3 regions of the Streptococcus lingualis genome follow, and region 2 is predicted to be linked to each of the others. Evidence: predicted binding sites of a transcription regulator. Region 2 holds the regulator's gene; each other region holds the start of a gene.
The links. Region 2 encodes CtsR, which represses protease genes until heat stress. Its sites were predicted from a motif close to TTGGTCAAAAAAGGTCAAANA; they were not measured.
Positions count from the first base shown of each region.

Region 1 (6,608 bases), 420 kb from region 2:
CAGAAGTACGAGAAGCGGTGATCGGTTATGCGGACCAAATGGTCTATGGCTACACCTACGCATCGGATACCCTCTACCAGTCTATCCTTGATTGGGAAAAAGAAGAGCACGGCTATTCCTTTGACAAGGAAGCTGTCGTCTTTATCGAAGGTGTTGTTCCAGCCATTTCAACAGCTATTCAAGCCTTTACTAAGGAAGGGGATGCTGTCTTAATCAATACGCCGGTCTATCCTCCATTTGCCAGAAGTGTCAAACTCAATCGTCGAAAATTGATCGAAAATTCATTAGTTGAAAAGGATGGTCTTTTCCAAATTGATTTTGATCAGCTCGAAAAAGACATTGTGGAGCAAGAAGTTAAACTCTATGTTTTGTGTAATCCGCACAATCCTGGAGGCCGTGTATGGGATCGTGAAGTCTTGGAAAAAATCGGCCACCTCTGTCAAAAACATGGTGTCCTTCTCGTTTCAGATGAGATCCACCAAGATTTGGCCTTGTTTGGCCACCGTCATACCAGCTTTAACACGGTTGATCCAATCTTTAAAGACTTCAGTTTGATCTTAACCAGTGCAACCAAGACTTTCAATATTGCAGGAACAAAAAATTCCTATGTGGTCATTGAAAATCCAAAGCTTCGTACGGCTTTTAAACAACGGCAATTGACTAATAATCAACATGAAATCTCAGGCTTAGGGTATATTGCTACAGAAGCGGCTTATCGTCATGGCAAGCCTTGGTTGACAGAGCTCAAGCAAGTTTTTGAAAAACACATCGACTATGTGGTAGATGAATTGCATGAAAAGACCAAAATCCGTGTCATGAAACCCCAAGGCACCTATCTTCTTTGGTTGGACTTTTCAGCCTATCCTTATACCGATGATGAGCTGCATGCTAAAATTCATGACCAAGCCAAATTGATTTTGAACCGTGGAACAGATTTTGGAAAAGAAGGAAACTTGCATGCTCGCCTCAATGTAGCAGCCCCTTTCACCCTCATTGAAGAAATCACCAAACGCTTGGTGGAAACTTTTCACAAATAAGTGTTGACTTTCTGTGAGTGAAGGAGTAAAATAAACTCGAAATACGGTAGGTGAGGCTACCACAAGGATACGGATGACTACCGCAAAGCAGTGGAGACACTACTCGTTGGTTAACAGTCCTGATCGCAAAGGTCAAGACTAAGCTCATTTCATTGCCTTGTGGAGCTAAAGCTTGGACGGTCAGTTTTTTGAGAGTTTTGATTGAAAAATAAATGACGAGTTTCATGAGTCCTACCGATCGAGGGTAGGACTCTTTTTTATGCCTTACCAAGAAAAGAGAAAGGAGAGAGCTATGATACAAATCGACGATCATCCCGAACCGCACCGAACCAGCCAATCGCTGATTTGTGTCGTAGGGACTCCAAAAGTGATTGGCTCCTGATTGAAAAAGGAGATACCAATGCAAACAAATAAAGAAAGACTCATTGCTGCTCTTCAAGAACCACTTGAAAGCACCTTTGCCAACTACAAAACCAGTGCCCTTGGTTTAGTTGACGATCAAGTAGAAGAAAACCGCGATGCCTATGGCGAAAATGTCATCACAAAAGGTCAAGAAGATTCCATGATCAAAAAGATCTACGAATCCATCATCAATCCTTTTACAGTGATTTTGTTAGTCATTGCGCTGGTTTCCTTCATTACTAATGTCTGGCTAGCAAAACCAGGTGAACAGGATCCAACGACCTCCATCATCATTGTGACCTTGGTCCTGATCTCTGGTGGTATCCGCTTCATTCAAGAATTGCGGAGCGACAAAGCAGCTAGCAACTTATCACGTATGATTGTCAATACAGCGACCGTTCTTCGTGATGGATCAGAACAAGAAATTCCGATCGATGAAATCGTCGTAGGAGATGTGATCAAACTGAGTGCCGGCGATATGATTCCAGCAGATGTGGTCTTGATCGATTCCCGTGACTTCTTTGTCCAACAATCTGGTCTTACAGGGGAAAGTGATGCTGTTGAAAAGATTTGTCTCAGCAAGGCTGAGAGTCAAAATTTAGATAGTCTCTTGGCGAGTGAAAGCTTGGCCTTCATGGGAACCAATGTCATCTCCGGACGGGCAACAGCCTTGGTCCTGGTCGTGGGGGATGAAACCATGATGGGAGCTATTGAGCAAACCATCAACACCTATGACGAACCAACCTCATTTGAGAGAGAAATGAATACCATCTCTTGGCTCTTGATTCGGCTCATGTTAGTGATGGTGCCCGTTGTCTTTGTGATCAATGGTCTCACAGATGGTGACTGGTTAGAAGCGGGTGTCTTTGCCCTCAGCGTTGGGGTTGGTTTGACTCCGGAAATGCTGCCGATGATTATTACGGCGAGTCTTGCTAAGGGCTCCATCATCATGGCCAAGGAAAAAGTCGTTATCAAAAAACTCAATGCCATCCAAGACCTTGGGGCTATTGATATTTTGTGTACTGATAAGACAGGTACCTTGACCCAAGATGAAATCGTTTTGGAGTATCCGCTTGATATCCATGGCGAATTGGATCTATCAGTCCTTCGCCGAGCTTACTTGAATTCCTATTTCCAAACCGGGCTAAAAAATTTGATGGACCGAGCGATTATCAATCGGACCCAGAAAGAAGCCAAGAAACATGAGATTGTTCGCGATCTGGATCAAACCTTCCATAAGATTGATGAATTGCCCTTTGATTTTGAACGTCGTCGCATGAGTGTCATTGTCAAAGACGAAGACGGTGTGGTCAGCATGGTGACCAAGGGTGCCTTGGAAGAAATGCTTTCTGTATCGACTTATGTTGAGTACAAGGGGGAGATTAAACGCCTGACAGATGAAGTCCGTCAAGAGGTCCTCGCTGAAGTTGCTCAATTAAATGAACAAGGTCTTCGTGTTTTGGGCGTCAGCTACAAAACCGACTTGGACGAAAATGACATCTTTAGTGTTGAAGATGAACGAGACATGATCCTAACCGGTTACCTTGCCTTTCTTGATCCACCAAAACCTTCTGCAGCTCCAGCAATCAAAGCTCTTGCAGAGTATGGGGTAACCACCAAGATCTTAACTGGGGACAATGAAAAGGTCACCCAAGCTGTCTGTGAAAAAGTAGGACTAGATGTCGAGCGGATTCTTTTGGGAAGCGAAATCGATACGATGACAGACCAAGAGTTAGCAGAAGTTGTGGAAACAACAACGGTCTTTGCCAAACTATCACCAGATCAAAAAGCGCGGATCATCCTCTGCCTCAAGAATAATGGCCACAAGGTTGGTTACATGGGAGATGGGATCAACGATGCTCCATCCATGAAGGTCTCAGACGTTGGGATCTCCGTGGATACCGCTGTGGATATCGCCAAGGAAACGGCAGATGTCATCCTTCTGGATAAGGATTTGATGGTCCTTGAAAAAGGTTTGGTTGAAGGCCGCAAGGTCTATGCCAATATGACCAAGTACATCAAGATGACGGTCTCTTCTAACTTCGGGAACATCTTCTCTCTGCTCTTCGCCAGCATCTTTTTGCCTTTCCTTCCAATGGCTCCTGTTCATTTGATTGTGCTCAATCTTATCTATGATCTTTCTTGTATCGCCCTTCCTTTTGACAATGTCGACAAGGAATTCCTCAAGAAACCTCGTATCTGGGAAGCAAACTCTATCATGCGCTTTATGGCCTGGATTGGTCCAATTTCATCTGTATTTGATATTATTACCTACATGCTTCTTTACTTCCTTGTTGTTCCTATGATTTTAGGTCATGGCTACAACCATGGAGCAACAGATGCAGCAGCCTTTATCATGGTGTTTCAAACCGGATGGTTTATCGAATCTATGTGGTCTCAAACCATGGTTATTCATATGTTGCGTTCACCAAAACTGCCATTTATCCAAAGTCGTCCAGCCTTCTCAGTCGTGGTGACGACCTTAGCAGCAGCCTTCTTTGTAACCTCCCTTCCATATAGTCCTTTGGCTTCTATCTTGAAGTTGAGCCAACTAAATGGATTGTACTTTGTTCTATTGTTTGCGATTATCGTCCTCTATATGCTGAGTGTGACGGTTGTCAAACGTATCTATATTAAGAAATACAAAGAATGGTTGTAATTGATTGATAGAAAGAGTGAGTCCGAACTTAAAAAATTAAGTGTAAGGGCTCTCTTTTTTTTGTAAAATTTGGTATAATAAGAAGAATGTAAAGTTGGAAATGAAGATTTCCATGTGCTGTGAGTATCAAAGAGGGACTGAAAGAAAGAGTAGAGCTTGACTCCACTTTTATCATAGCTCTTTTTTGAATAATAACAGCTTAGAAAGAAGGATCTCAAAATGGGAAAATTAGAAGTTATTACACATCCACTGATTCAACACAAATTGTCTATTCTTCGTCGTACAGATACCTCTACGAAGGCCTTTCGTGAATTGGTAGATGAGATTGCTATGTTGATGGGCTACGAAGTGTTGCGTGAATTGCCTCTTGAGGATGTTGAAATTGAAACTCCTATTACCAAAACCGTTCAAAAACAAATCGCAGGTAAGAAATTGGCTATTGTCCCAATTCTTCGTGCAGGGATTGGGATGGTTGATGGTCTCTTGAGTTTGGTACCAGCTGCTAAGGTTGGCCATATCGGGATGTACCGTGATGAAGAAACCTTGAAACCAGTTGAATACTTGGTGAAATTGCCAGAAGATATTGATCAACGTCGTATCTTTGTAGTAGACCCGATGCTTGCTACGGGTGGATCCGCTATTCTAGCGATTGATTCCTTGAAAAAACGTGGCGCTAGCCATATCAAATTTGTCTGCTTGGTATCAGCGCCAGAAGGGGTGAAAGCTCTTCAAGAAGCTCACCCAGATGTTGATATCTTTACAGCAGCCCTCGATGATCATTTGAATGAACATGGCTACATTGTTCCTGGTCTTGGAGATGCGGGTGACCGTTTATTCGGTACCAAATAAGAAACCATTCATGATTCGTCCGAAAGGTGCTTAATATTTGACCTTTTTTGACCATTGGTTTATAATAGCACATATACTTTGAACCTCACGAATCGTGAGAATGAATGGATACTAAAGGAGAAGAATAGATGATTCCAGTAGTTATTGAACAAACCAGTCGTGGAGAACGTTCTTACGATATTTATTCCCGTCTGTTGAAAGATCGAATTATCATGGTAACAGGACCCGTTGAGGACCAAATGGCTAACTCCATTATCGCTCAATTGCTCTTCTTGGATGCCCAAGATAATACAAAAGATATCTATATGTATATCAATACACCAGGAGGCTCTGTCTCTGCAGGTCTTGCCATCGTAGATACCATGAACTTTATCAAGTCAGATGTCCAAACCATTGTCATGGGGATGGCAGCTTCTATGGGAACAATTATCGCTTCAAGCGGTGCGAAGGGCAAACGCTTCATGTTGCCAAACGCCGAGTACATGATTCACCAACCAATGGGTGGTACTGGTGGTGGTACCCAACAAACCGATATGGCGATTGCAGCAGAACACTTGCTCAAAACACGGAATAACTTGGAAAAAATCCTTGCGGAAAATTCAGGTCAATCCATTAAAAAAGTGCATGCTGATGCGGAACGTGATAATTGGATGAGCGCACAAGAAACACTTGAATATGGCTTTATTGATGAAATCATGGCCAATAATAAATTGGGCTAAACCATCCTGTGGGAAGGCCCGTCAAGAGGCTGGGACAAAAGTCCTAGCCTCTCAATTATTTTTGGGTTGTCGAGCAAAACGCAGTGGTTGAGTGGGCTCTACTTCGCTGATTTCATCAGCTTTTACAGCCCTACTCAACTGTGCGGAGGTGGGACGACGAAATCGAATTCTAACGAATGACCGATTTCTGTCCCACTCTCTTTTTTGCTCTCATAAAAGAGTAGTTCTTTTTCTTGAAATTTGATATACTAGTAACAGAACGAGAAAGGGATTGACCATGTTTGAGAAACAAGAAAGAACAGGCTTAATTGTTAAATTGTATTACAATCGCGACGGGAAAAAATTACAATCAGTCGGAGATGTCTTGTACCATTCTAAGAAATGCCGTTATGTCCAATTGTATGTGGACAGTGACAAGGCGGATCAAGTCATGGAAGACTTAAAGAAAGAACGTTATGTCAAAAAAGTCTTGCCTTGCCATCTCAAAGATTTAGATACAGATTTTGTGGGGAGTTTGCAACGATTGGAGACCCCATCTGTGGTAACAGAAGTTTAGAAAACGCAATCATTTGATGGATTGCGTTTTTTTTATTGACAATTGTCAGATAATTCGGTATATTCTTAATGTATTTATTTTAAGATTCATTTAAGGAGATCATTACAAATGAAGAAAAAATTTGCTCTTTCATTTTTAACCATTGCAAGTGTCGCTCTTCTTGCTGCTTGTGGTGAAGTTTCTACTTCAGGTTCAAACACAACTGGTAACGAAATCGGCAAAGAACTAAAAGTCGGTTTTAACTTTGAAAAAACTGGTGAAGTAGCAGCCTACGGTAGCGCTGAACAAAAGGGTGCTCAATTGGCCGTTGATGAAATCAACGCTAAGGGTGGAGCTGACGGTAAGAAGATCGTTGTCACAGATAAAGATAACAAATCTGAAACAGC
Region 1 covers NZ_CP139419.1:701,020-707,627, forward strand. The annotation lists gene SM123_RS03210 (MalY/PatB family protein) at 1-1,037, shown strand, start outside; M-box (ykoK) riboswitch at 1,073-1,230, shown strand; gene mgtA (magnesium-translocating P-type ATPase) at 1,438-4,098, shown strand; gene upp (uracil phosphoribosyltransferase) at 4,318-4,947, shown strand; gene SM123_RS03225 (ATP-dependent Clp protease proteolytic subunit) at 5,076-5,666, shown strand; gene SM123_RS03230 (DUF2129 domain-containing protein) at 5,944-6,222, shown strand; gene SM123_RS03235 (ABC transporter substrate-binding protein) at 6,331-6,608, shown strand, end outside.
Region 1: a site for CtsR is predicted at 4,982-5,002, ahead of SM123_RS03225 (ATP-dependent Clp protease proteolytic subunit). Genes of this name have one in related genera too.

Region 2 (6,608 bases):
AGTAGGCGTCTGCTCGGTAGTCGTAGCGACTTGTTTTTTAGGAGTGACTACTAGTTACGCAGAGGAACAAGCTGAGAGGAGTGAAACTCGCGAAGAACGGGTTGAAACGAGCGATGTCGATCACCAAGGAAAGGAGGAGAAAACTGTGAACGAGCACCAAGAAGAATCAGAGCATGCCTCAGTAGCTACTAGCGAGAAAGAAAATCGCACAGCCAGCCAAGGGACAGAAGCCACTCAACCAGCCACTTCTCTAGATGAGGAGACTGAGATTGAAGATTACGGACCGCTTCCAAGTAAGGCTCAGATGCAATACCACCGCGAAGAACTAGCGGCTTTCATCCACTTTGGGATGAATACTTACTACGATCGTGAGTGGGGAGATGGGGAAGAAGACCCTTATTATTTCTATCCAGAGCATCTGGATACCGATCAGTGGATCAAAACCCTGAAGGATGCAGGCTTTAAGCGGACGATCATGGTCGTCAAGCACCACGATGGCTTCCTCTTGTACCCTTCTAAATACACCGACCATACCATTGCTAAAAGTGGTTGGAAGGATGGAAAAGGTGATGTCCTAGCCGAGGTTTCTGCTTCTGCCAGCAAGTATGACATGGACATGGGGGTCTACCTCTCACCTTGGGATGCTCACAGTCCGCTCTACCATGTGGATACAGAGGACCAATACAATGAATACTATCTCAACCAACTTAAGGAAATCCTTGAAGATCCAAAATATGGGAACAAGGGCAAGTTTGTAGAAGTCTGGATGGATGGAGCGCGTGGCGATGGGGCTCAAAAAGTCACCTATACCTTCGACAAGTGGTTTGAAGCCATTCGCAAGGCCCATGGGGATATTGCCATCTTCTCAGCTGAGCCGACCAATGTTCGTTGGATTGGAAATGAAAAGGGGATTGCCGGAGATCCGGTTTGGCAAAAGGTTAATCCAGATAAGATCCGCAACAATCCATCGAATAGCTACCTCAATCACGGGGATCCGGAAGGGAAGCAATACTCAGTGGGAGAAGCCGATGTCTCTATTCGCTCCGGCTGGTTCTACCATGACAATCAAGAACCTAAGTCCTTGCGCGAATTGATGGACATATACTTCAAATCGGTCGGCCGTGGCACCCCGCTCTTGCTCAATATTCCACCCAACCAAGACGGAAAATTTGCGGATGCCGATGTGGCCCGTTTGAAAGAATTCCGTCAGACCTTGGACCAACTCTACAGTGTGAACTATGCGGCAGGAGCTTTGGTAGAAGCTGACTCGACACGACGCAATCCGCTCTACAAGGCCAGCCATTTGACAGATGGCGATGAAAAGACCAGTTGGGCACCTGCAGATGATGCCAAGACCGGATCTTTTGTTCTCGATCTTGGAAAAGAGCAACACTTTGATGTGGTCGAGCTCAAGGAAACCATCGAGAAAGGCCAACGGATTTCTGGCTTTACCATCGATGTGGCAGTAAATGGTCAATGGGTTCCTTTTGGAGCTGGTTCAACCGTAGGATACCGCCGTTTGATCAAAGGGCAACCAGTTGATAGTCGCTATATCCGGGTGTCCATCACCGATGCCCAAGCCACTCCAATCTTGAACGGTGTCTCTGTCTATAAGACCCCAGCTAGCATCGAAGAAACCGATGGCTATCCGCTTGGTTTGACTTATCATTCTGACCGGACAGCTGACCGGGCCAATAGCCAATGGAATGAAGAGGGAGAAGGCGTCCGAGGCACCTCTATGTGGACCAAAGAAAAAGGAGCTTCAGTGACCTATCAGTTTGAAGGCACCAAGGCCTATGTGGTCGCAACTGTCGACCCTGGTCATGGGGAAATGGATGTCTATGTCGATGGCCAAAAACTAGCGACCGTCAATACCCAAAGCCCAAGCCGCAAACGCAGCCAAAAGGTCTATGAAACACCGGACTTGGCAGCAGGATCCCACACCTTGACCTTGGTCAATAGCAAGGGAGATGCGATCGCAACGGAAGGGATTTATGCTCTCAATAACCAAGAAAAGGGTCTCTTTGAGTTTGCTCAGCCAACCCTAGCTGTTAAGAAAGGCGACCCAGCGCAAGTCGTCGTCAAGAGAAAAGGTGGCTCTAAAGGAAGTGCCAGTCTCAAATTGATCACAGAACCAGGAACAGGGGTTCATGGTAAGGTCTACAAAGATACCAATGTCACCCTTGAGTTCGCGGATGGAGAGACGGAAAAAACAGTCCAAGTTCCAACTCTTGATTTTGCAGGAAAAGCAACCGATGTCTATGACTTTAAGGTCAAATTGTTGCATCCGGATCAAGGAAGTCTGGTCGGCTTTATTCCAGAACTGACAGTCCAAGTGATGAACGAGGACCTGCTTCCAGAAAATCGCAAAGAAGTAGATGACCAAGATCCAAAACTGCATTACAGTGAGGGTTGGCAGCACGAGACAGACAATCCAAACTTCTCAAATGGCACAGAATCTTGGTCTAGCTTTAACCAAGTGACCGATGAGGAAGGCAAGAAACACATTGAAGTGACCATTACCTTTAAGGGCACAGGTGTGGAGGTTCGAGGAGTGGTTGATCCAAGTCATGGGCTCTACAGCGTCACCCTGGATGGAAAAGAAATGGCCTTCGAAGAAGGTCGGGGCCATGATTATGAGATCGAAGGCGATCATTATTTCAGTGGCTACGGAGACCAACGCAAGCTCGACCAGAGTTTGGTCAATCTGCAAGGTCTAGCAAAAGGCTACCATCAGCTACGCCTGCATCTGGATCCAGCCCTCAATGATCCTCAGTCGTCCAGAGCTATCCAGGTAGACCGATTTGTCCTCTCAGGGAAAGATAGTCAGTTGCTCAGTCAAGAAGAGTTGCAACAGATCATCAGAGAAGGAGTAGAAAAGATCAAGGCTACTTCTCTCGAGCGCTTGAAAGCAGACCTCAAACCGACGGTTCAAGGACAATTGACGGACTTGACTCAGTTGTTGGATCAAGAGCGCCCAGATTTGGTTGCTGCAGCCAATCAAGTCGAAGCCCTTGAAACCATCTTAGAAGATGCTCGCAATTATGAACCGCTGACGCAGACACGCCCAGACGAAGGTGTTCGGGATTTGATTCTTGAAAAACCAGAACTTCTCATCGAAGCGGAGGAGATTCCATTTGAGAGTCAAACACGTGAGAACAAGGACTTGGCCAAGGGCGAAAGCCGGATCCTTCAAGCAGGGAAGGTCGGACGCCGATTGAAATTGATCGAGGTTCGACAAGAAGAAGGCAAAGAAATTCGGACAGAAGTCGATGCCTTTGTCGAAGTGGAGGCCCAGGACCAGATCACAGAAGTCGGGACGAAGGAAGCGGAAGAAAGTCCGTTGATAGCTGATATGCCGACTCCAACCACTCCTGTCACTCCAAGTAAGGTGCAACCAGAAGTTGCAACTCTTTCTCAAGCTGAAGACAAAAAAGAAAAAGGAAGACATGTTCTCTTGCAACCGAAAACTCCAGAAGCAGTTTCTGTTTCGACTTCAGACCATCCGGAAAAAGAAGTGGTTAAAAGTCCTTCTCTACAATCGGAAGGAAAACTTCCTCAAACCGGTACAAAAGAAAGTGGATTGTTTGCTTGGTTAGGCCTTCTTGGTCTAGGATTCTTGGGCGGAGGCGCGAAATTTGCTCGTCGCAAAGAGTAGCTCCTTATTCGCATAAGAGGCTGGGACAAAAGTCCTAGCCTCTCAATTATTTTTGGATTGTCGAGCAAGACGCAGTGGTTGAGTGGGCTCTACTACGCTGATTTCATCAGCTTTTACAGCCCTACTCAACTGTGCGGAGGTGGGACGACGAAATCGAATTCTAACGAATTACCGATTTCTGTCCCACTCTCTTTTGTTTTTCTCCTTTCCTTAAGAGATTCCTATTTCCATAGAGTCTTTGCTTTATTTACAGCCGTAAAAATTGTATAATAGTCAAATAAGGTCAATGATGAGAAGGAACACTCCAAGGCCATTTTTTATGGGCCAAAGAGCAGAGCATCCATCTAGAAAAAAACAAGCCAGAAAGGAGCATCATGGCAAATAAGAACACATCTGATAGCATTGAAGCTTATATCAAGGCCTTGCTGGCTCAAGCTGGCATGGCAGAGCTCAAAAGAAGTGAGTTAGCCGATGTCTTTCAGGTCGTACCCAGTCAGATTAACTATGTCATTAAGACCCGCTTTACCGAGAGCCGAGGCTATATTGTAGAGAGCAAGCGCGGTGGTGGGGGCTATATCCGCATTGGCAAGGTCCAGTTTTCAGATCACCATCAGATGCTCCAAGACTTGGCAGCCAATATTGGAGAGACCATCAGCCAGCAGGTCTTCAATGATATCCTCCAGATGCTCTATGAAGAAAAATTATTGACAAAACGTGAGGCTCAGCTCTTGCTTGCGACGACCTCCGATGAGGTCCTAGGTCGAGATGCTCTCATCCTACGAGCAACGATGCTGAAAAAAATCATTCAACAAGTAGATAGAAAAGGAAATACCGACTAGATGAACTATTCAACAGCACTGTTAGAAAGTATAGAAGCGGCCCAAATACTAGCAGGCCACTATCAGGGGCATACCTTAGATACTTGGCATCTCCTGACGGCTATGGCCAATAATCCCTATAGCGTGGCAGGTTCTGTACTGAACGATTATCCTATGCAGATCGATGAGTTTCAGGATGCGGCGGAGCATATTACAGGCCAAGCTTTTCAAAGCGACAATCGGTATGAAATCTTCCCATTTTCTTATCGGATGGAAGCCATTATGAAGCACGCAAGAGAGATTGCCCAGGTCCTTCATGCCAAGACCTTGGGAACAGAGCATGTGCTCCTCTCTCTTCTAGCAGACCGTGGGACCTTAGCGAGCCAAGTCATGGAGTTTGCCGGCTTTGCCTTTACAGAGCAAGACAAGGGAGTTCCTATTGCCTCTCTTCGAAAGAATCTTGAGGACAAGGCAGGCTGGGACAAGAATGATATCAAAGCCATTCGGAGTCTCTATCGCGCCCAAAACCCTAACCGCCAAACCATGGGAAATATGATGGGCATGCCCCCAAGCACCAGTGGAGGTCTTGAAGATTATACCCGTGATTTGACAGAAATGGCGCGTGCAGGCCAGCTTGAGCCTGTGATTGGTCGGGATGCAGAGATTTCACGCATGATCCAAATCCTCAGCCGCAAGACGAAGAACAATCCTGTATTGGTGGGAGAAGCAGGGGTCGGAAAAACAGCCCTTGCCTTAGGTCTGGCCCAGCGTGTCGCTAGTGGCAATGTACCAGCTGAAATCGCGCAGATGCGTGTTCTGGAATTGGATCTCATGAATGTCGTTGCTGGGACGCGCTTCCGTGGGGACTTCGAAGAACGGATGAACAATATCATCCAGGACATCGAAGAAGACGGTCACGTGATTCTCTTTATCGATGAACTGCATACTATTATGGGGTCAGGATCCGGTATTGATTCGACCTTAGACGCAGCCAATATTCTAAAACCAGCCCTGGCACGGGGAACCTTGCGTACAGTTGGGGCAACGACCCAAGATGAGTACCAAAAGCATATCGAAAAAGATGCAGCCCTCTCTCGGCGTTTTGCGAAAGTCACCATTGAAGAGCCAAGTGTTGCAGATAGCATCCAAATTCTCCAAGGCTTGAAAGAGACTTATCAGGACCACCATCATGTGACCATTACCGATGAAGCGATCGAAACAGCTGTCAAATATGCCCACCGCTATTTGACTAGTCGTCAATTGCCAGATTCAGCCATTGATCTCTTGGATGAAGCGGCAGCTACCGTACAAAACCGCGATTCCAACGGTCACGTAAAAGAAGAGTTGACCGCCTTGGATCGGGCCTTGATGGATGGCAAGTGGAAGAAAGCAGCCCAGCTCTTAGAAGTAGAGGCCGCTCCCATTGTCTACAAAAAAGAAGTCACTGACCAAGATGTCTTGGTGACCTTGAGCCAATTATCCGGTATTCCAACTCAAAAACTGACCCAAACCGATGCCAAGAAGTACCTAAACTTAGAAGCAGAATTGCATAAGCGCGTGATTGGTCAAGACCAAGCCGTTTCGAGTATCAGTCGGGCTATTCGACGCAATCAATCGGGGATCCGTAGCAACAAGCGTCCGATCGGTTCTTTCATGTTCTTAGGACCTACCGGTGTCGGAAAAACAGAGCTAGCCAAAGCTTTGGCGGAAGTTCTGTTTGATGATGAATCGGCCCTCATCCGTTTTGATATGAGTGAGTATATGGAAAAATTCGCAGCGAGCCGCCTCAACGGTGCCCCTCCAGGCTATGTGGGCTACGAAGAAGGAGGCGAGTTGACCGAGAAAGTCCGCAACAAACCGTATTCGGTCCTCTTATTTGATGAGGTGGAAAAAGCCCATCCAGATATTTTCAATGTCCTTTTGCAAGTCTTGGATGACGGAGTCTTAACCGATAGTAAAGGCCGGAAGATTGACTTCTCCAATACCATTATCATCATGACCTCAAACCTGGGAGCAACAGCCCTTCGGGATGATAAGACAGTTGGCTTTGGTGCCAAAGATATCCGCTTTGATCAAGCTAATATGGAAAAACGCATGTTTGAAGAGTTGAAGAAGACCTATCGTCCAGAGTT
Region 2 covers NZ_CP139419.1:280,311-286,918, forward strand. The annotation lists gene SM123_RS01445 (alpha-L-fucosidase) at 1-3,658, shown strand, start outside; gene SM123_RS01450 (CtsR family transcriptional regulator) at 4,033-4,497, shown strand; gene SM123_RS01455 (ATP-dependent Clp protease ATP-binding subunit) at 4,498-6,608, shown strand, end outside.

Region 3 (6,608 bases), 770 kb from region 2:
CCTTATTGGGAATAACAGCGTAGACACCGTATCGGTTCACATACGCAACATCTTGTTTCTTTTCACCAAAACTTGGAATGGTCATGGTTTTCTCTTTTCTTATTTTTTCATCATTATATCATATTTTTTAGCAAAAATCTGGAGGAAAAAAAGAAAGAGACTGGATTTTCCAGTCTCTGAATGTACATTTACTGATTATGATTCTGAAGTCTGTTCAACTGGTTTGTGAGCAGACTTGATAGAGATTTTCCCATTGCTGGTCATGACGGCTTTGAGTTGTTTCTCACTTGGATGTTCCAGGTAATAATCGGTAATGGCATCTTCGATATGGTCTTGGATGGTACGACGGAGTGGGCGGGCCCCCATTTTTGGATCGTATCCCAGATCGACCAATTTTTCTTTGACCTTCTCTGTCACATCCAGATGAATCTCATTTTGTGCGAGACGTTGACTGACTTCATCGAGCATGAGGGTAACGATTTGGAGAAGGTTTTCTTTTGATAGAGGTTGGAATTCAATGATGCCATCAAAACGGTTCATGAATTCAGGGCTAAAGAAGTTCCCGAGTTCTCCAAGTACAGAGTTGGTTCGACCTTCGCGAGCAGCTCCAAAACCAACATTGGCCTCAGCCTTGCCGGTTCCAGCATTAGAGGTCATGATGATAATGGTATCTTTAAAGCTGACGGTACGGCCTTGACCATCTGTCAAACGGCCATCATCTAAAACTTGCAAGAACATGTGCATGACATCTGGATGGGCTTTTTCCACTTCATCCAACAACACGAGGGAGTAAGGATTGCGACGAACCTTTTCCGTTAGTTGTCCAGCTTCATCGTAGCCAACATAGCCCGGAGGAGCTCCGACTAGTTTCGCTACGCTATGTTTTTCCATGTATTCGCTCATGTCAAAGCGGATCATATTGTCTGCAGAGCCAAAGAGCTCGATCGCTAATTGTTTAGACAGTTCGGTCTTTCCGACACCAGTTGGTCCGACAAAGAGGAAGCTTCCGATTGGACGGTTAGGCGATCCTAAGCCGACACGATTGCGTCGAATGGCTTTCGCGATTTTATCTACTGCATCGTCTTGACCAATCACATGAGCTTTCAAATCAGAAGCCAGATTGATCAATTGAGACTGTTCTTTTTCTTTCAAATCACCAACAGGAATATTGGTCTTTTGTTCAACGATGTGTTCAATCGTTTTTTCACTGATGACAGGGGTCTCCTGATCAGTGACATGTTGACCTTGCATTTCCTTGTATTTCGCGATTTGATCGCGGAAGTAGGCTGCTTTTTCAAAGTCTTCTTCGCGCGTCGCTTGAGCTTTGAGGTTTTCCGCTTCAATCAAGCGCTGATCGATCACTTTTGGATCCACAAAGTTTAGGGTCAGGTTCATCTTAGATCCCGCTTCATCCAACAGATCAATGGCCTTGTCTGGCAGGAAGCGATCTTGGATGTAACGGTTTGAAAGAATAGCTGCCGCTTCGATGGCACCGTCTGTATAGTGGACGTGGTGGTAGTCTTCGTATTTTTTCTGGATGCCCTTGAGGATGGTGATGGTTTCTTCAACCGTTGGTTCATCGACCTTAACGGGCTGCATCCGACGTTCCAAGGCCGCATCTTTTTCAATGATACGGTATTCATTGAGGGTAGTAGCCCCAACTAATTGGAGTTCTCCACGCGCCAAGGCTGGTTTGAGGATATTTCCAGCGTCCATATTGCCTTCGCCGGCTGATCCTGCGCCAACAATTTCATGGATTTCGTCGATGAACAGAATAACATCTTCGCGTTGACGAATTTCATCCATTAATTTTTGCATGCGTTCTTCGAATTGACCACGGATGCCTGTGCCCTGAACGAGGCTCACGACGTCTAGGCGGATGACTTCTTTTCCTTGCAATTTATGTGGAACGTCGCCATCGACGATTTTTTGAGCCAGGCCTTCCACAACGGCAGTTTTTCCGACCCCAGGTTCTCCAATCAGAACCGGGTTGTTCTTGGTTCGACGGTTGAGAATTTCGATGACACGGATAATCTCCTCATCACGGCCAATGACAGGGTCAATATCCCCTTTGCGGGCAATTTCTGTGACATTGATGCCGAACTCTTCTAAAAGACCTTTTGGCTTTTGAGGACGGGCTTGACGAGGGTCTTGACCACCACGGTTATTGTTTTGGCCGTAGCCGCCACCTCCATAACTGCCTCCGGATTGAGTTGGAGGGGTTTGAGGTTCTTGCGGACTTTTGAAGTTTCCAAGGTTATTGAAGAAATCTTCAAAAGGATCTCCAGTGAGTTGGCTACGTTGGGTCATGCCTTTCAAGAAGCTGTTATTAGGGTCTGTTTTCATAATTTTATAGCAATTTTGACAGAGGTCTACTTGCTGCTGACGTCCATTTACATTTGTATATAAATGGATGGTTGATTCATTTATTTTACAATTTTGACAAAGCATATACATACCTCACAGTAGGTTTTTGATGGTTTTCCATCAAGAGACGAGCCTATTTTTGAAAGGTCAAAAATAGTCAAAGATTTATAGTTTCATTATATCAGTATTCTAGAAGTTTGCAAGAATTTGCTACGGAATGTCGCTAAGGAGTGAAGGAGAGAGCAAATCAATGGAAAAATGTGAATTTTTATTGGAAGAGCTTTCTCTTTTATGATAAAATAGGAGAGTAGAAAGTAAAGAGGAGAAATAAAATGGAATCACATTTAGTACGGATTATCAACCGTTTGGAGACGATGACAAAAGACGGTGGAAACTTGAAACGTAATTTTGAACGTGACGGTGTTGTTGTCGCTGAAGTAGCCTACAACCACAATGAAGAAGAGGGTTCAACCTTTACACTTCGTGATGTTGAAGCGCGTGAAACCTATACATTTGATAGCATTGATTTAATTGCAATGGAAATTTATGAATTGCTTTACTAAGCAGCTGTGTGGATGAGTTTGGGGTGGTCTCAAGCTCATTTTTTGTCCATCTGGCTATAGTTTTCGTCTATAAGAAATTCTAAATAGGAACAGTTAGGTTTGAGAGTTGAAATCTGCTATAATAGAGAGGACTATTTTCATTACTTGACTAGAAAGAGAATTGATATGACGACAATCATTGATGGGAAGGCGCTCGCTACAAAATTACAGGGTGAGATTGCGGAGAAAACAGCACGATTAAAAAAAGAGACAGGAGTTGTGCCTGGCCTCGTTGTCATCGTGGTAGGAGATAATCCAGCTAGCAAAATCTATGTAAGAAATAAAGAGCGTTCTGCTATTGCGGCAGGCTTTCGGAGTGAAGTGAGACGACTTCCTGAAAGCATCAGCCAAGCTGAATTATTAGAAGTGATCGAACACTACAATCAAGATCCCCTTTGGCATGGGATTTTGGTGCAGTTGCCACTGCCTAAGCATATCGATGCGGATGCAGTCCTTTTAGCCATTGATCCGACAAAAGATGTGGATGGCTTTCATCCATTGAATATGGGACGCTTGTGGGCTGGGAATCCTCTCATGGTGCCTTCAACTCCCGCTGGGATCATGGAGATGTTCAAAGAGTACGGGATTGATCTAGAAGGGAAGCGAGCAGTCGTGATTGGTCGTTCCAATATCGTTGGAAAACCAATGGCACAGTTGCTCCTCGCCAAAAATGCGACGGTAACCTTGACCCATTCCCGGACCCATCATCTGCCTAAAATTGCTAGAAGAGCAGATATCTTGGTTGTTGCGATCGGTCGTGCGAAATTTGTAACAGCAGACTTCGTGAAAGAAGGCGCCGTTGTTATTGACGTCGGAATGAATCGCGATGAGAATGGCAAATTGTGTGGGGATGTCGATTTTGACTCCGTTGCCCCTTTGGCCAGTCATATTACCCCGGTACCAGGAGGGGTTGGGCCTATGACCGTCACCATGCTGATGGAGCAGACCTACGAAGCAGCTGTTCGTGCCTTAAAAAAATGAAAGTGTGAACAAGATGAAGTTTGTATTTGATTTAGATGGAACCCTGTCATTCGATGGTGTCACAATCGATGATGAAATCAAACAGGTCTTATTGAGAGCAGAAGAATTTGGCCATGAAGTTGCCTTTGCTTCTGCACGTTCTTACCGGGACTGCTTGGGCCTTTTAGGGGACTCATTGAGTCAGCAACTCGTGATTGGTTTAAATGGTGGATTGGCCTATCGCCAGGGGCAATTAGTATATGAGGAACAATTGGACAAGGATGTGTATCGGGAAGTCCTTGGCTTTTGTCGCCATTACAATCTACCATTTTTTGTGGATGATACCTTTGATTATAGCGGACAGATTTTGGAAAAGATTCCTTTTGTTGCTAATGTGGATCCCCTCAAGAAAGCCCAATATCGCTCGTTAGAGGAGCTGACAGATCCGATTAAGGTCGTGATCTATATGGGTGGTCATGAGGAGCTCGTGGATGAGATCATCGAGCGGATCGAAAAGACAGAAAAGGCCCATATCCGCTATCATGCGCATGAAAAATGCATCTATCTCAATCCAGCAGACACGCATAAAGCCACAACGGTAGAAGAACTCTGTGGAGAGAATTTCGTGGCTTTTGGCAATGATCAAAATGATATCGAGCTCTTTGAAAAAGCTCTTTATGCAGTTCAAATTGGTGATTTTCCAGCCCTTCAGCCTTATGCGGATGATCAATTGGTAGCCAAACAAAATCAACCACAAGCTGTGGCTGCTAAGATCTTGCAAGTCTTTGCAGAATTCAGAGGAAAATAAAAGATGGAGGGGGAGTCGTGGCTTCTCCTTTTTCACTAGAAATGAGGAAGGTATGAGAACAGTTCAGAAAGAAGAGATCCAGCGTGTTATTGTGAAGCGAGAGGAGAATTCTTATAAGGGCGATTTTGGTCGCCTGCTCTTGATTGGGGGAACTTACCCCTATGGAGGAGCTATTATTATGGCAGCCCTTGCTGCGGTTCATAGTGGTGCGGGGCTGGTTACTGTCGCAACAGATCCTGATAATCTGACAGCCCTTCATAGCCATCTTCCTGAAGCCATGGGCTTTGATCTAGCCGATCACGAACTCCTTTGTGAGCAGCTCCAAAAAGCCGGTGTGATTCTCGTAGGACCGGGCTTAAAGGAAGCAAGAGAAAGCCAAGCGATCTTACACATGATTTTTGAGCATGTCTCTAGCCAGCAGGTCTTGATATTAGATGGCGGAGCTATTAGTCTTTTTGCAGCTTCTCAGTTTGACCTGCCAGAGGCTCAGTTGGTCTTTACCCCTCATCAAAAGGAATGGGAAAAACTGTCAGGGCTTGATCTAACAAGCCAGACTGAAGATAGAAGTCGAGAAGCGGTTCAAAGTTTTCCTAAAGGGACTGTCATTGTAGAAAAAGGGCCACACACCCGCATTTGGACAAGTGGGCAAGATGAGGGCTATCAGCTAGATGTTGGTGGTCCCTATCAGGCAACAGGGGGTATGGGAGATACCTTGGCAGGGATGATCGCAGGATTTGCGGGTCAATTCCCACAGGTCAGTCTCTATGAGCGCGTGGTGGTTGCGACCTATCTCCATTCAGCCATTGCAGAAGACTTGAGTAAGGAAGCTTATGTGGTTCTACCGACGACCATTAGCCAAGAAATCCCAAAATGGATGAAAAAGTGGAGTGACAATTCAAACGAAAATGTTGAAAATGAAACGTTTTCATGATAGTATGGATGAAAGGAGGTGAGAAAATGAATGAGCAAAAAAAATCGATTACGATGAAAGATGTTGCAGCAGAAGCTGGGGTTAGTGTTGGGACAGTCTCTCGTGTTATCAATAACGAAAAAGGCATTAAAGAGGTGACATTAAAAAAAGTTCAACAAGCGATTGAAAAATTGTCTTATGTGCCAGATGAATATGCGAGAGGATTAAAAACGAATCGTAGTAATATTATCGCTTTACTTATTCCAACCATTTGGCATCCATTCTTTTCTGAGTTTGCATATCATGTAGAAAAGGAATTGTTGAAAAATCAATGTAAATTATTGATTTGTAATGCAGATAAAGATGCTCAAAACGAGATAGAGTACATAAAATTACTTGAAAAAAATAAGGTAGATGGGATCATTGGGATCACCTATTCAGATATCGATAAGTATATCTCCTCTAATTTACCTTTTGTTAGTATTGACCGTCATTTTTCTGAAAATGTCTATTACGTAACCTCTGAAAATTATCATGGTGGTCAACTAGCTTGCCGAGAGTTAGTCAAACGAGGTTGCCAAAATTTAGCTTATATCAGCGGTGTGAACAAACATTTGAATGAAACAACGGAACGGGGAAGGGGGTTTAAAGATGAAGCTAAGCAGCAAAATACAAAACTCTGTAGTCTTGAAATGCCAGAACCGTTAGATCAAGCAGAAAGACAAATTAAGTCCTTTTTTGAAGCTCATCCTCAGATTGATGGGATTTTTACAGTAAATGATTTTATGGCTCTACGTGTTATAAAAGTTTTGACGGAGATGGGAAAAACTCCTCTAGAGGACTATCAAATTATTGGTTTTGATGGGTTAAGACCTGCTTTTGATCAACCGTACTTACTTTCGACCATTGTTCAAGAAATAGCTCAGATGGCCCAAGCGGCAGTAGAATTATTACTTAAATT
Region 3 covers NZ_CP139419.1:1,626,857-1,633,464, reverse strand. The annotation lists gene SM123_RS07825 (NUDIX hydrolase) at 1-85, opposite strand, end outside; gene SM123_RS07820 (ATP-dependent Clp protease ATP-binding subunit) at 196-2,451, opposite strand; gene SM123_RS07815 (DUF1797 family protein) at 2,700-2,930, shown strand; gene SM123_RS07810 (bifunctional methylenetetrahydrofolate dehydrogenase/methenyltetrahydrofolate cyclohydrolase) at 3,096-3,950, shown strand; gene SM123_RS07805 (HAD-IIB family hydrolase) at 3,964-4,737, shown strand; gene SM123_RS07800 (NAD(P)H-hydrate dehydratase) at 4,790-5,668, shown strand; gene SM123_RS07795 (LacI family DNA-binding transcriptional regulator) at 5,695-6,608, shown strand, end outside.
Region 3: a site for CtsR is predicted at 2,511-2,531, ahead of SM123_RS07820 (ATP-dependent Clp protease ATP-binding subunit). Genes of this name have one in related genera too.